3 regions of the Corynebacterium crudilactis genome follow, and region 1 is predicted to be linked to each of the others. Evidence: riboswitches for the same ligand, from Rfam matches in the RefSeq annotation. Region 1 holds a riboswitch; each other region holds the start of a gene.
The links. A riboswitch is a leader RNA that binds a small molecule or an ion and turns the genes downstream of it on or off. The one in region 1 is predicted to bind thiamine pyrophosphate.
Positions count from the first base shown of each region.

Region 2: another riboswitch for thiamine pyrophosphate. It lies ahead of ccrud_RS03540 (3-oxoacyl-ACP reductase); the one in region 1 lies ahead of ccrud_RS08875 (thiamine phosphate synthase).
Region 3: another riboswitch for thiamine pyrophosphate. It lies ahead of thiM (hydroxyethylthiazole kinase); the one in region 1 lies ahead of ccrud_RS08875 (thiamine phosphate synthase).

Region 1 is NZ_CP015622.1:1,887,364-1,891,576, forward strand. It holds gene lepB (signal peptidase I) at 1-695, opposite strand, end outside; gene rplS (50S ribosomal protein L19) at 903-1,244, opposite strand; TPP riboswitch at 1,493-1,605, shown strand; gene ccrud_RS08875 (thiamine phosphate synthase) at 1,607-2,272, shown strand; gene thiO (glycine oxidase ThiO) at 2,269-3,393, shown strand; gene thiS (sulfur carrier protein ThiS) at 3,407-3,604, shown strand; gene ccrud_RS08890 (thiazole synthase) at 3,606-4,213, shown strand, end outside.
Region 2 is NZ_CP015622.1:744,292-748,504, forward strand. It holds gene ccrud_RS03530 (thioesterase family protein) at 1-533, shown strand, start outside; gene ccrud_RS03535 (LLM class flavin-dependent oxidoreductase) at 535-1,821, opposite strand; gene ccrud_RS03540 (3-oxoacyl-ACP reductase) at 1,821-2,576, opposite strand; TPP riboswitch at 2,634-2,741, opposite strand; gene ccrud_RS03545 (hypothetical protein) at 2,954-3,358, shown strand; gene ccrud_RS03550 (dihydrofolate reductase family protein) at 3,399-3,956, opposite strand; gene ccrud_RS03555 (VOC family protein) at 3,984-4,213, shown strand, end outside.
Region 3 is NZ_CP015622.1:1,503,245-1,507,457, forward strand. It holds gene ccrud_RS07095 (bifunctional hydroxymethylpyrimidine kinase/phosphomethylpyrimidine kinase) at 1-1,701, opposite strand, end outside; gene thiM (hydroxyethylthiazole kinase) at 1,703-2,509, opposite strand; TPP riboswitch at 2,503-2,597, opposite strand; gene ccrud_RS07105 (NAD(P)/FAD-dependent oxidoreductase) at 3,078-4,213, opposite strand, start outside.

The DNA.
Region 1 (4,213 bases):
TGATAGCGAGAATCCATGGAATTTGTGCGGTTATCGCCCATCATGAAGTAATTTCCTTCAGGAACGGTGAGCGGGCCGAAGTAGTTGCCACCACATTCAGTAGAGCCAGAGGTCTCATCAATTGGGAACTGCGCAGGCTGCAGCGTATAGCTATCATCTACTTCTTTACCATCAACCATAATTCCCAGATCGCCTTCTTGGCACGACACGGTCTGTCCGCCAGAAGCAATAATGCGCTTAACCAAATCATTTTCGTCTGGTGCCACTAATCCCACATAAGAGCCAAGATTTTGCAGACCACGAATCACAGAATTATCCGAGCGCTGCGTAGTAAAACCAACGTTCCAAGAATCGGTGCCCTTGAAAACAACGACATCACCAGGCTCTGGATCAGAGAAGTAATAACTGACCTTTTCCACAAGAATACGATCACCAGTACAGCCATCACAGCCGTGCAATGTCGGCTCCATGGAACCACTCGGGATCATGTACATACGTCCCACGAAAGTCTGCAGCACGAAAATCAACGCCAAGGTCAAAACAACAACAATAGGAATCTCGATGTACCACGGCGTTGGTTTTGATTCTTTTTTAGATTTTCCAGCACGTCGATTGGCACGACCTCCACTTGCAGCGTTTCCTGCGGAGGACTGGGTAGGATCGTCGGCATTTGATGCACTAGAAAAATCGGTCACGAGGATTCACTCTATCAGCAATACTTTGACACAGATCAGGTACAAGACCATCCCGGCGTTATCCCCCAGGATTCCGCTGTAGTCTAGGTGCAGGAATAGTGCGGGCAAAGTGCGGGATGAAAAACAAAGAAACCCCTAGTTATTCACACAAGGTAAATAACTAGGGGCTGGTCAGGTGTTATTTATGCACCAACCAAACGCTAAAAATTAGCGCTTCTCCTTAATACGTGCAGCCTTGCCGCGCAGTTCGCGCAGGTAGTACAGCTTCGCACGACGAACATCGCCACGACGGGTAACTTCGATCTTCTCGATGTTTGGGGAGTGTACTGGGAAAGTACGCTCAACGCCGATGCCGAAGGAAACCTTACGGACGGTGAAGGTCTCGCGGATTCCGCCGCCCTGACGACGAATGACAACACCCTTGAAAAGCTGGGTACGGGTGTTAGCGCCTTCAATAACCTTGACGTGAACGTCGAGGGAATCGCCAGCACGGAATGCAGGAATGTCTTCGCGCAGGGATGCTGCGTCGATCTTATCCAGAATGTTCATATAAACAATCCTTTTACTAGTAGGGAAAGAGGACCCTGGCGGCACTTTCCCAGGATTGGGATGCTCGGCCGGTTCGTTTCCGTTTCAATTTTCGAAGCTGTCACGTTTGCCCAACGTGAGTTGGGGTTTGCACAGTCAACTGAAATATTCTTTCACATGTGTGCCTTGGTTTTCAAACTGGGGTCTGTTCCCCTCACTTGGGTGCACTAACCGTTGACAAATCTTGGTTGTCGGGCTTGACTGGTGGCGACTTACCCCACGGGTGCCCAATGCATTGGGCTGAGATTGCGCGCTGTTGCTGCGCGGGACCGTTCGAACCTGTCTGGTTAACACCAGCGAAGGAAGCGAGGATTGATTGTCCCGTGTTTGAAAATCGTTTTGACCTGCGTTGTTATGTTGTGACTGGCGCGGGCTCGGTGGATGAGGTTGTGCACACTGCGTCTGCTGCGGCTCGTGGTGGCGCGGGTGTGGTGCAGGTGCGTTCAAAGCCTATTTCGCCAGAAGCGATGAGCGAGTTGGCATCTCGGGTTGCGCTTGAGGTTGCGCGGTGCAGCCCAACAACGAGGGTGCTTATCGACGACCACCTCCACGTTGCTTCTTCCTTAATGCGCGAAGGACTCCCGATTCACGGTGTGCATCTTGGGCAGGATGATGTGTCGGTGCTTGAGGCTCGTGAGTTGTTGGGGCCTGAGGCGATCATTGGGTTGACCACTGGAACCCTAGAACTTGTGGCGGCGGCGAATGAGCTGTCCGATGTGTTGGATTACATCGGTGCTGGGCCGTTTCGGAAGACTCCCACCAAGGATTCAGGTCGGCCACCGATTGGCCTTGCGGGTTATCCCCCTTTGGTGGAATTGTCCAAGGTGCCGATCGTTGCGATTGGTGATGTCACCCCTGCCGATGTGCGCGCTCTCAGCGCAACCGGTGTGGCTGGCATTGCCATGGTGCGGGCTTTTTCTGAATCTGATGATCCACAGCAGGTCGCTGAAAATGTGGTGGCCAACTTTGAATTAGGAAGGCTCTCATGAAAAAGCATGCGATTATTATCGGCGGCGGAATCATTGGGTTGACCACCTGCTTTGAATTCCAGGAGGCTGGTTACCAAGTCACGTTGATTGATCCTGACCCAATTTCCGGTGCGACTCATCATGCCGGCGGAATGTTGGCCCCCACCGCGGAGGTGCAGTATCAGCAACATGATCTGATTTTGTTGATGAAGGAATCCGCTCGCCTATACCCAGACCTCCTCCAAAGAGTGTCTAAATACACGGACTTGCCCACTGGGTATCGCACTGATGGAACCCTTCTTATCGGTGCGGACCGCGCGGATGGCATGCATGTTGCGGAGTTGATTAAGTACATGCATTTGAAGGATTTGCCTGTCGATGTGTTGACTACTCGTCAGGCAAGGGCTGCGGAGCCAGCGTTGTCGCCGAGGATTTCCAAGGTGGTCAGCATTGATGGGGATCATCAGCTGTCGCCGCGTCTGTATGCCCGGGCGTTATTGGATGCCATTTTGCAACGCGGTGCGGAGCATATTGCCGACGCTGTGATCTCTATTGATGGCCACGATCCGTGTTTGACCGTGACGATGAATTCGGGGGTGAGGGTTGCGTCGAAAAGCGTTGTTGTTTTGGCGGCGGGCCTGGGCGCCGCAAGCATTCCCGGCTGGTTTGAGGGCGCGAACCCATTGCAGTTGAGGCCGGTGTACGGCGATATTGTGCGCGTGCGCGTGCCGGAGCGACTGCAGCCGATGGTCACCAAGGTGGTGCGCGGGTTTGTGGAAGATCGTCAGATTTATATCATTCCGCGTACCGATGGCACCCTCGCGATCGGCGCGACAAGCCGTGAGGATCACCCGCAACCTCGAACGGGCGCAGTGCATGATTTGCTACGCGATGCTATCCGTTTGATTCCGGGCATTGAAGAAACCGAATTTATCGAAGTCACCTGCGGCGCCCGCCCCGGCACCCCGGATGACCTGCCGTACCTGGGATGGGTTGGATCCAATGTGATTGCGTCCACAGGATATTTCCGCCACGGAATTTTGCTGTCAGCCCTTGGTGCGCGCGCTGCCGTTGATATGGCAACCAACCAGCCACTGTTCCCCACTCTTGATGTGTGCGATCCGTTTCGCCACCAAATTTAAGGATTTTTCACAAGTGATTACCTACACCTTCAATGGCACATCTATGCGCTCTTCCGAATTGACCGTGGAGCAATTGGTCCACCAAGAAATCGGCCACGACACCGGAGTCGCCGTGGCAATCAACGCCGCGGTCGTACCCAGATCCCAGTGGTCACGCGCCATTTGTGACAACGATTCCGTAGAAGTTCTCACCGCAATTCAGGGAGGTTAAAATGCTGCATATTGCTGATAAAACTTTCGATTCCCACCTCATCATGGGCACCGGCGGAGCTACCTCTCAGGCGTTGCTGGAGGAATCCCTTGTCGCCAGTGGAACTCAATTGACCACCGTGGCGATGCGTCGACACCAAGCAACCACCTCTAGCGGAGAATCCATCTTTGCCATGCTGCGCCGCCTCGAGATCGCCCTTCTCCCCAATACCGCAGGCTGCCGCACTGCCCGCGACGCCGTCCTCACTGCACAATTGGCTCGGGAAGCCCTCGATACCAACTGGGTGAAAGTGGAGGTCATCGCCGATGAACACACATTGCTGCCCGACACCGTTGAGCTTCTTGATGCCTGCGAACTCCTCGTCCACGACGGCTTCACCGTTCTGGCTTATACCTCTGACGATCCCATCACTGCCAGCCGACTAGAAGACTGTGGCGTTGCAGCTGTCATGCCATTGGGCTCCCCGATCGGAACCGGCCTGGGCATTCTCAACCCGCACAACATTGAACTGATTTGCAGCCGCGCGAGCGTACCCGTGATCCTCGACGCCGGTGTAGGCACTGCCTCTGATGCCACACTCGCAATGGAACTCGGCTGCGACGGCGTCCT
Region 2 (4,213 bases), 1.1 Mb from region 1:
TTGAGACGGTCGCTGAGATCAACGGCAGAGTGACGATTCGTGCACGCGCCTGGTTGCTGAAGACCTCTGATCTTGCCCATATTTCTGGCGATACTTTTGAAGCGTTGCCGTCAATGACTGAACTGGCAGATGTTCAGTCAGCTTTCCAGTGGTCTGGTGGCTTTATGGACAGCATTGTCTTTGTCGAGGATGCAGAGAAAATTCCGGGCAAAAACCGTGCGTGGATTACCGGCGATGTGCAGTTGGTCGAGGGCGAAGATTCTGAGCCCTTGGCAGAGTTTTCCAAATTCTTGGATGTGGCCAATGGCGTGGCGGTTCGAGAAGATCCAAAGACGTGGATGTTCCCGAATGTGGATCTTACTTTCCATCTGTTCCGCCAGCCGGTGGGCACCAAGGTGGGTTTTGATACCCGCGCGGCGTTCGGACCCAACGGCATCGGTTTGACCACTTCGGTGATTCACGATGCCGAAGGTCCTGTGGGCACGCTTAATCAATCATTGACAGTGCGCCCAATTGCTGAGTTAAACAAGTGACCTAGTTAAACAAGTGACCGCGCAGCGTAGTGTGGCTGTATTCTGTGCGGAATCGACCACGTCGCTGCAGCTCAGGGACTACTAAGTCAACAAAGTCGTCCAAACTGTGGGGGAGCATCGGTGGCATGAGGTTGAAGCCATCGGCACCGCCCTCGTCGATCCAGCGCTCGATTTCATCAGCGATGCTTTCCGGTGTGCCGATGAATGTGGCGTGCCCACCACCTGCTGCGAGGTAGCCCAGAAGTTCACGGACGGTTGGTGATTTAGATTCGATGATCCGCAGCACCGTTTCGTACCTGCCTTTAGGACCGGAAAACTCTTCTAGCGGTGGCAGTGGTGGGGGAGGTGCATCCAAATCCCACGTCGAGCAATCTTGCCCCACAAAGAAACTCAACTGATTTAGTGAGTCTTTGACCGGCAACAACGCGTTGAGAGCCTGCTGTTTTGCACGCGCTTCTTCCACGGTCGTGCCAACAAAGGTCACCAAACCAGGCAGCACCGGCATGGGTTCGCGACCCTGGGCAGTGGCACGAGCATGAATATCAGAGCGATAATCTTGTGCTTGCTCCAAATCCCAGGCCACGGAGTAAATCGCCTCGGCATACCGTGCAGCGATCTCCCGTCCCTGCGGTGAGGATCCCGCTTGGAAAATAACTGGCCTGCCCTGCGGAGTAGTGGGAATATTCAGCGGACCAGCGACTTGGAAGAACTCACCATCATGATGGATAGATTCAATGAGTGAGGAGTCCGCAAATTTTCCAGCACGATCCATCACCAAACTTTCCGCGGGCCACGAATTCCACAGCGCAGTGATGGTTTCAATAAATTCCGCAGCGCGCGCATAGCGAACATCATGACCCGGCAACGCATCCATCCCGTGGTTACGCGCCTCCGCATCAGTCATCGAAGTCACCACATTGATTCCAGCACGCCCACCTGAAATATGATCCAAGCTGGCGATCATCCGCGCTGCATGAAACGGCTGCCAAAACGTACTGGAAATCGTGCTGATCAACCCAATATTGTTCGTCGCCCGCGCCATCGCAGTCAACGCGGTCACCGGCTCCAAAAACCAGCCCGGCCCATTCTCCAGACCGACGGGATTAATCGCCTGCCCATCCGCCAAAAAGACCGCATCCAGCTTGCCCCGCTCAGCGGTGCGCGCGAGTTCCTCCCACCAGGAAATTAAACCCAGCTTTTCGACGCTTCCCTCCACCGCTCGCCACGCCGCCGCGTGGTGCCCGGCACCGAAAGCAAAAAGGTTGAGGTGTATTTCTTTCGGTGTCATTAGTTGAAAACCAGTCCTCCGTCGACGACCAAGTTTTGGCCTGTAACCGCGCGCGACCAGGGGGATGCGAAGAAGAGGGAGGCGTCGGCAAGCTCTTGCGGCGTGGTGACGGACCCCAGTGGGGTGCCGGCGGCGATGAAATCAAAGACTTCCTCGGGCGTGGCGGCGCTGGCGCCGGTGGTGCGCAGCAGGCCGCCGCTGACCATGTTGACCGTGATGTGGCGTGGGCCCAAATCCTTGGCAAACGTGCGAGTCAAGGACAGCAGCGCAGCCTTCGCAGCGGTGTAATCGTGGTAGGGGACCGTCGGATTCTGGAAAAGATTCGTGCCGATGTTAATCACACGACCACTTCCCACCTCCTCAAAACCAGGTAAAGCCTCCTGGATGGTGTTTAGCGCGCCCGCGATTGCGCTGGTGTACTGCTGGTTAAATCGCTCAATGGTGATGTCCTCCGCCTTGGGACGCGCATCGCCATCAAAGCTGAAATCCGCCAAAGCGCTGTTGACCACAGTGGTGATCGGGCTGCCGAAATGTTCCTTGGCCTGCGCAAACATGCTTTTCACCTGTTCGCGATCACGAACATCAGCCTGAATCGCCACCGCCTTTTCACCAGCCAACTCTGCGGCAGCATCAGCCGAACGGTGATAGTTCACCACAACACGAGCGCCCTCGCGCAAAAATGATTCAGACAATGCGCGACCAAGTCCGCGTGCACCGCCGGTGACCAAAACAATTTGCTCAGAAATATCAAGCATGAAAAAACGCCCTTCTTGGGTTGGGGCGAAGGGCAGAGGGACCTATCCCTTGGGAGGATGGGTCCAATGCGACAGTCCCTTCGCCAGTACTAACTGGATCAGGTTCGACGGGTGTAATCTCAGCGAAAGCTTTGTGAAAGTGCTTTTGCACCCCGTGTCACTAGTAGCCGAGGGTATCAGTTTGTGAGCGCGTGTGGGGCGAGTTGGTACAGAAGAGCAATTCAGGCCGACACCACAAACTTCGATCTAACAAAGTTTTGCGCTGCCGACTCTGGAGTTTGTCTCCTAGATAGACCGCTTGTAAAAGTATTACAGGTGGATACTGGTCTGCAGAAACGTTATACATATAACAAATCTGTAATCCCCTAAGGAGCACGATGAAAGATTGGTCTAGGCTTGCGGCCAAAAAGAATTATCCTGCTCGAGTATTTGTTTTACTTTTTCTCTTGTCTCTCGTAGTCGGGTGGATATTTGCTCTTGGGACTCCCTATCTAGGAGTAACTGCTCTAGGACTAACCGCTGGTTCAATTTTTGTTGGAGTTAGTTTTGCTGTAGCTGCAGTGGCTTGTGCCCTAACAAGAAGAGCTCCCTTGTGGCTTTTGGGGGTTTTAGGTGGTGTAGGAATCGTTCTTGTCTTGATGGGAATCTATTTCAGGGTAACTCAGCCTGATGGAATCCTAACTGGATATTTAATACCGATTGGTTTTGGATTTTTTCTCGCAGAAGCAGCTGTGGCAATAGAGCGTTATTGGCATCGTCGTCACTACGCACTGCGTTCTTAAAGGAAGAGCTTTCTGTCCAAAAAGCCGCAAATTAAACCCCTTAAATCGTCTCCAGAGTGATCTCGGTGAACTGCCCAACTTCGCGGACATTTACGGTGCGGAGCCGATCACTTTCGATCCGGCGAGGCATCGCTGGCTGCCCTTCATCGAGAAACACTGGCGCCATGGTCAAGATGATCCTATCGAGTGCACCCGCGTCAAAGAATTGACCCGCCAAATCGCCACCACCGACGATCCAAATATCAGTGTTCTCTGGATTCACTTCCAGTATGGCGGGGAGAACATCAGAGACATCTCCATTTACTACTTTGACGGGTTTTCCTTCTGGGGTTTCCAAGTTTCTGCTGCTGAATACCCATGTGGGGCGATCGCCATACACATCAGTCCACTTCTGGGGATCGCTGATGAAATCCAGATCCTTGAGCAGCCATTCATAGGTGGTGGATCCCATTACGATGGTGCCGACTTTTGAAAGGAAAGTACCAAAATCTTCAGAGGCACTGTCGCTGCCGGGGACATCGAAAAGCCATTGCAGGGAAGTGTCTTTGTCTGCGATGAATCCGTTGAGCGTGCTGGATGTGTTGTAGATGATCGCCATCACACGATGCTACCTACGATGGGGATCATGGGAATTAAACGTTTGGACAACGTGGCGATTGTGGTGGAATCGTTGGATGAAGCAGTCGGTTTCTTTGAGAAATTAGGGATGTCTCTAGATGGTCGAACACTGGTCCAAGGGGATTTTGCTGATCGGACCGTTGGTCTCAGCGGGATCAGATCAGAGATCGCGGTGCTGAACACTCCCGATGGGCATTCTCGGGTGGAGCTTACTCAATATCTACAACCGGAACCGAT
Region 3 (4,213 bases), 380 kb from region 1:
GATGTAGAAATCGAACTCAAGACGCCGGAGGGAGCCGTCGCCAAGCATGGTGATGAAGTCTGAGCTGTTGATGCTCGCGATGATATCGCCGCTTGCTTCCCACAGCGCGCGCGTGAATGGTCCGGCAGGTTCAATGCGTGGAGCTGGACTTGGCGTTGTGGCGGGCTGAATGAACTCTTCTGGTGAGGCGCCGCTCAGGCGTGGTGCCAGGAGGTGTGTCCAGGGGGTGGTCTCTGCTGCGGCAAGCATGCGCCGTGCCACATGACTGTGATCAACTGGGCCATTTCCGGTGCCCACGGCTAGTTGATCTGCGTGGCGTAAGGCTTCGTTGAGCCACCGGGTGGACCATTCTAGGGCCTTTTCTACGGTGTGGCCGGCCGCCATTCTGGTGGCCAGTGCTGCAGAGAGCGAGCAGCCAGTGCCATGGGAATTGGGCGTGTGTACGCGGAGGTTGTCCACGTGGTGCACTGAGCCATCTGGGCGCACCACCGCGTTGTCTGCCATAGAGCCAGTCAAGTGTCCACCTTTGACAATGACAATCGTGTTGTGGGTGTGGGAGAAATCTCGTGCCTGTGCGATCGCTTCATCCAAAGTGGTGGCAGCGGGGCTCTCACACAATACGGAAAGCTCTGGAATATTCGGTGTCACAACATCGACATGTGCAGCTAGTCGGCGGAGGGACTCTTCCGCATTTGCATCAAGAAGCCGGTCTCCACTGGTGGCGATCATGACAGGATCAAGCACCACCGGACCATGCGCATGCGAGCTTAACCACGCGGAGACAAGATCAATGGTCTCTGCGGAACCCAACATGCCAAGTTTGATGGCATCTACTGTGACATCGGAAAATACTGCGTCAAGCTGCTGTTCTAAAAATTCTAGAGGAGACGTATGGATAGCGCTCACACCGTGCGTGTTTTGTGCCACCAGGGAAGTCACCACACACATGCCGAAGCCGCCGCCGGCAGCAATTGATTTTAGATCAGCTTGCACGCCGGCACCACCGGTGGGATCCGTGCCGGCAATGGACAAGACACGTGGAACTGCGGGGCGTTTCTGAAACGCAGACAGTAATTGCTGCGCTGCTTGGGCAGGTTGGGCTGCGGCCATAATTTCAGAGACCACGCACAATCCATCAATATCAGTAGCTGCAAGTTCAGTTGCATTGTGCAGGCCCACGCCACCAATGGCGACAGAGGCAATACCGTGTTTTTTGGCCACCGCGGCGATCGAAGCGATTCCTGCAACCCCCAACGCAGGTGCTGCATCAGGTTTGGTCTGAGTAGCAGTCACTGGCCCAATACCAATCACATCAGGTAAAGCCACATCTGACACGGCACATTGAGCAATCACCTCATGCAGCTGTCCGAGATTTTCAATGCTCAAACCCAACTCCAGTTCTGCCGGAAGTTGTTGGCGTGCCTGCACATAGGGTGTATCACCTTGGCCAATATGTAGATTAATACCTAATTCCTCGGCGAGATCTAGATAATCATTGATCACTAGTGATACCCCGCGCGCCTGACAGAGCAGTTTCAACTCTTGTGCCGTAGCACGAATCGCGTCCATGGATCCATCTTTATCGCGCAATTGCACCACAGAGACACCACCGTTAATGGCTTCTTCGACAATGCGTACAACACGGTCTGCGCCACCGCCAAGCGTGGGATCAGTAACCAAGTAGAGAGAATAATCCGTCATGTTATGCCTCATACACTTCTACTAAAGAAGCGATCATGTGCACATCAACTTCGTATAACGCATCAATTAAAGCCACCGCATAACTTCCAGGAGCAGAGGCCTGTTGAGCAGCAAGTTGACCTGCCGCGCCCAGATGAGCATGTGCTGCGAGCACCGCATCGTGCGCAGAAATATCTGTTTGCGCTGTCGCACCAAGATACGCCGCAGTCAGCGCACCCAAGGAACATCCAGTGCCAATCACCAGCTGCAGCATCGGATCACCAGAGCGCAACCAGGTAATACGGTTGGTGGACACAATAAGATCTTGTTCACCCGACACCGCAACCACGCCGCCAGTAGCTCGAGCCAACAACTGCGCTGCTTCCAATGCAGCCTCCACAGAATCAGTCGCGTCTACGCCGCGACCACCAGCACCAAGGCCTGCAAGCGCCACGATTTCTGAGGCGTTTCCACGAATTGCGGCCGGCTGCTTATCGACGATTCCCTCCACGAACCGGGTTCGCTCCGACAACCCACCCACGGCAACTGGGTCCAACACCCACGGAGTTCCCGCTTTGTTAGCACCCTGGATTGCCTGAGTCATACCCAAATACTGCTCTGCAGATGGCGTTCCCACGTTGATCAGCACGCCATTGGCTACTGCTGCAAATTCTGCAGATTCAGTTGGAGTATCTGCCATCGCAGGTGTTGCTCCTGCGGCCAACAACACATTGGCTGTTACTTGCATGACCACCGAATTGGTCAAACACTGCACAAGAGGAGTGTTTTGTCGAACAAAAGTTAAAGAATCTAAATACGAGTTAGCCATGTTAAGGCCATCCCTTCGCTAGTACGAGCTAGAGCAGGTTCAACGGGTATGATCTCAGCCATTTCAAGTGGCACCCCGTGCCTGTTAGACACCCTAGCAAAGAAGAGGCTGGGCAAATAACGAGAGCCTGGCTTGGCTTATGTTGTGCCGAAAACAGCACAATTGATGAGCTACTTTTACTGGCTTGAACAGTGCGTGAGTTGGTTACACGCTCGAGGTAGGCCCCGGCTTGCTTAAGATGCAAATTCTCGTTCGATTTACCAAGATTACCGAGGGCGGATTCAATCGGTGGATGCACCAGAATCTCACAGGATTCCCAATAGACCCATATGCACCAAAAATAACCACCCCCAGAGGCCAGTCTAAGCGCTTAAGGGGCACTGTTTGATACCGAATATGCCCATTCTAGATATTCAATCCCTTAAATCAACACAGAGCCATATTGTTAAGTAATTAACTCTTATTTAGCTCACACGAGTGCTATATGTGACATGTCCATGTAAAAAAAACTAAAGCGTGACTTCCTCAGGTGAGGAAGTCACGCTTTAGTTATACGTGCTCCAGGAAATTACTTTCCTTCGAAACGAATGTTATCGCGCAACTCGATTGGAAGATCTGCAGCTGCTTCTTCCAACTCATGGGTGTACTTGGAAAGAGCGGTACGAGCGTGAAGCTGCTGGCGAGTGGTCGCCAGGTTCCAACGTTTACGAGACATTGCGTTCAAGCCCCAGCTAATACCGGAAACGAAGCGGTTGCGGAAGCCAACGAGGAACATGATGTGAACTGCCAACCACAGCACCCAACCAACGAAACCAGTGACCTCAACCTTGCCCATCTTCACCACAGCGGAGAAGCGGGAGATGGTTGCCATGGAGCCCTTATCGAAGTAATCGAAAGCCTCGCGCTCAGTGTTGGAGCGTCCTGCGACCTCTGCTGCGATCTGCTCTGCAACGTACTCGCCACTCTGGATTGCTACCTGAGCAACACCTGGGAGGTTGTTGTAGTTCATCATATCGCCGACAACGAAGACGTTCTTGTTCTCGCCAACAGAAAGGTCTTCGTTAACCATGACGCGACCAGCGCGGTCGGTCTCAACACCAGTTTGCTCTGCAACAAGCTTGCCCAGTGGGGAAGCTGCAACACCTGCGGACCAAATCTTGCAGAAGGACTCGATGGTGTGCTCTTCGCCGTCCTTGGTCTTGTAGGTAACGGAATCAGCATCGACGTTGGTAACCATGGCGTTCAGACGAACGTTGACACCGATCTTTTCCAGGGTGCGCTGTGCATTGCGGCCCAGACGCTTTCCGAAAGGAGGCAGCACCTGTGGAGCACCATCAAGCAAAATGATCTTTGCAGAGTTGGTGTTGAAGTTCTTGTACTCACCGGCAAGGGTGCGGTGAGCAAGTTCTGCCAACTGACCTGCAAGTTCAACACCGGTTGGGCCGGCACCGACGATGACGAAAGTAAGCAGACGCTCACGCTCAGCAGGATCTTCGCAGATTTCTGCACGCTCGAAAGCGCCAATAATGCGAGCGCGTAGCTCGAGAGCATCATCGATGGACTTCATTCCTGGTGCGAATTCAGCAAAGTGGTCGTTACCGAAGTAAGACTGACCTGCACCAGCACCAACCACCAAGGAGTCGTACTCGAAGACGCGAGTGTAATCACCGAGGGAAGCAGAAACTGTCTTGGACTCGACGTTAA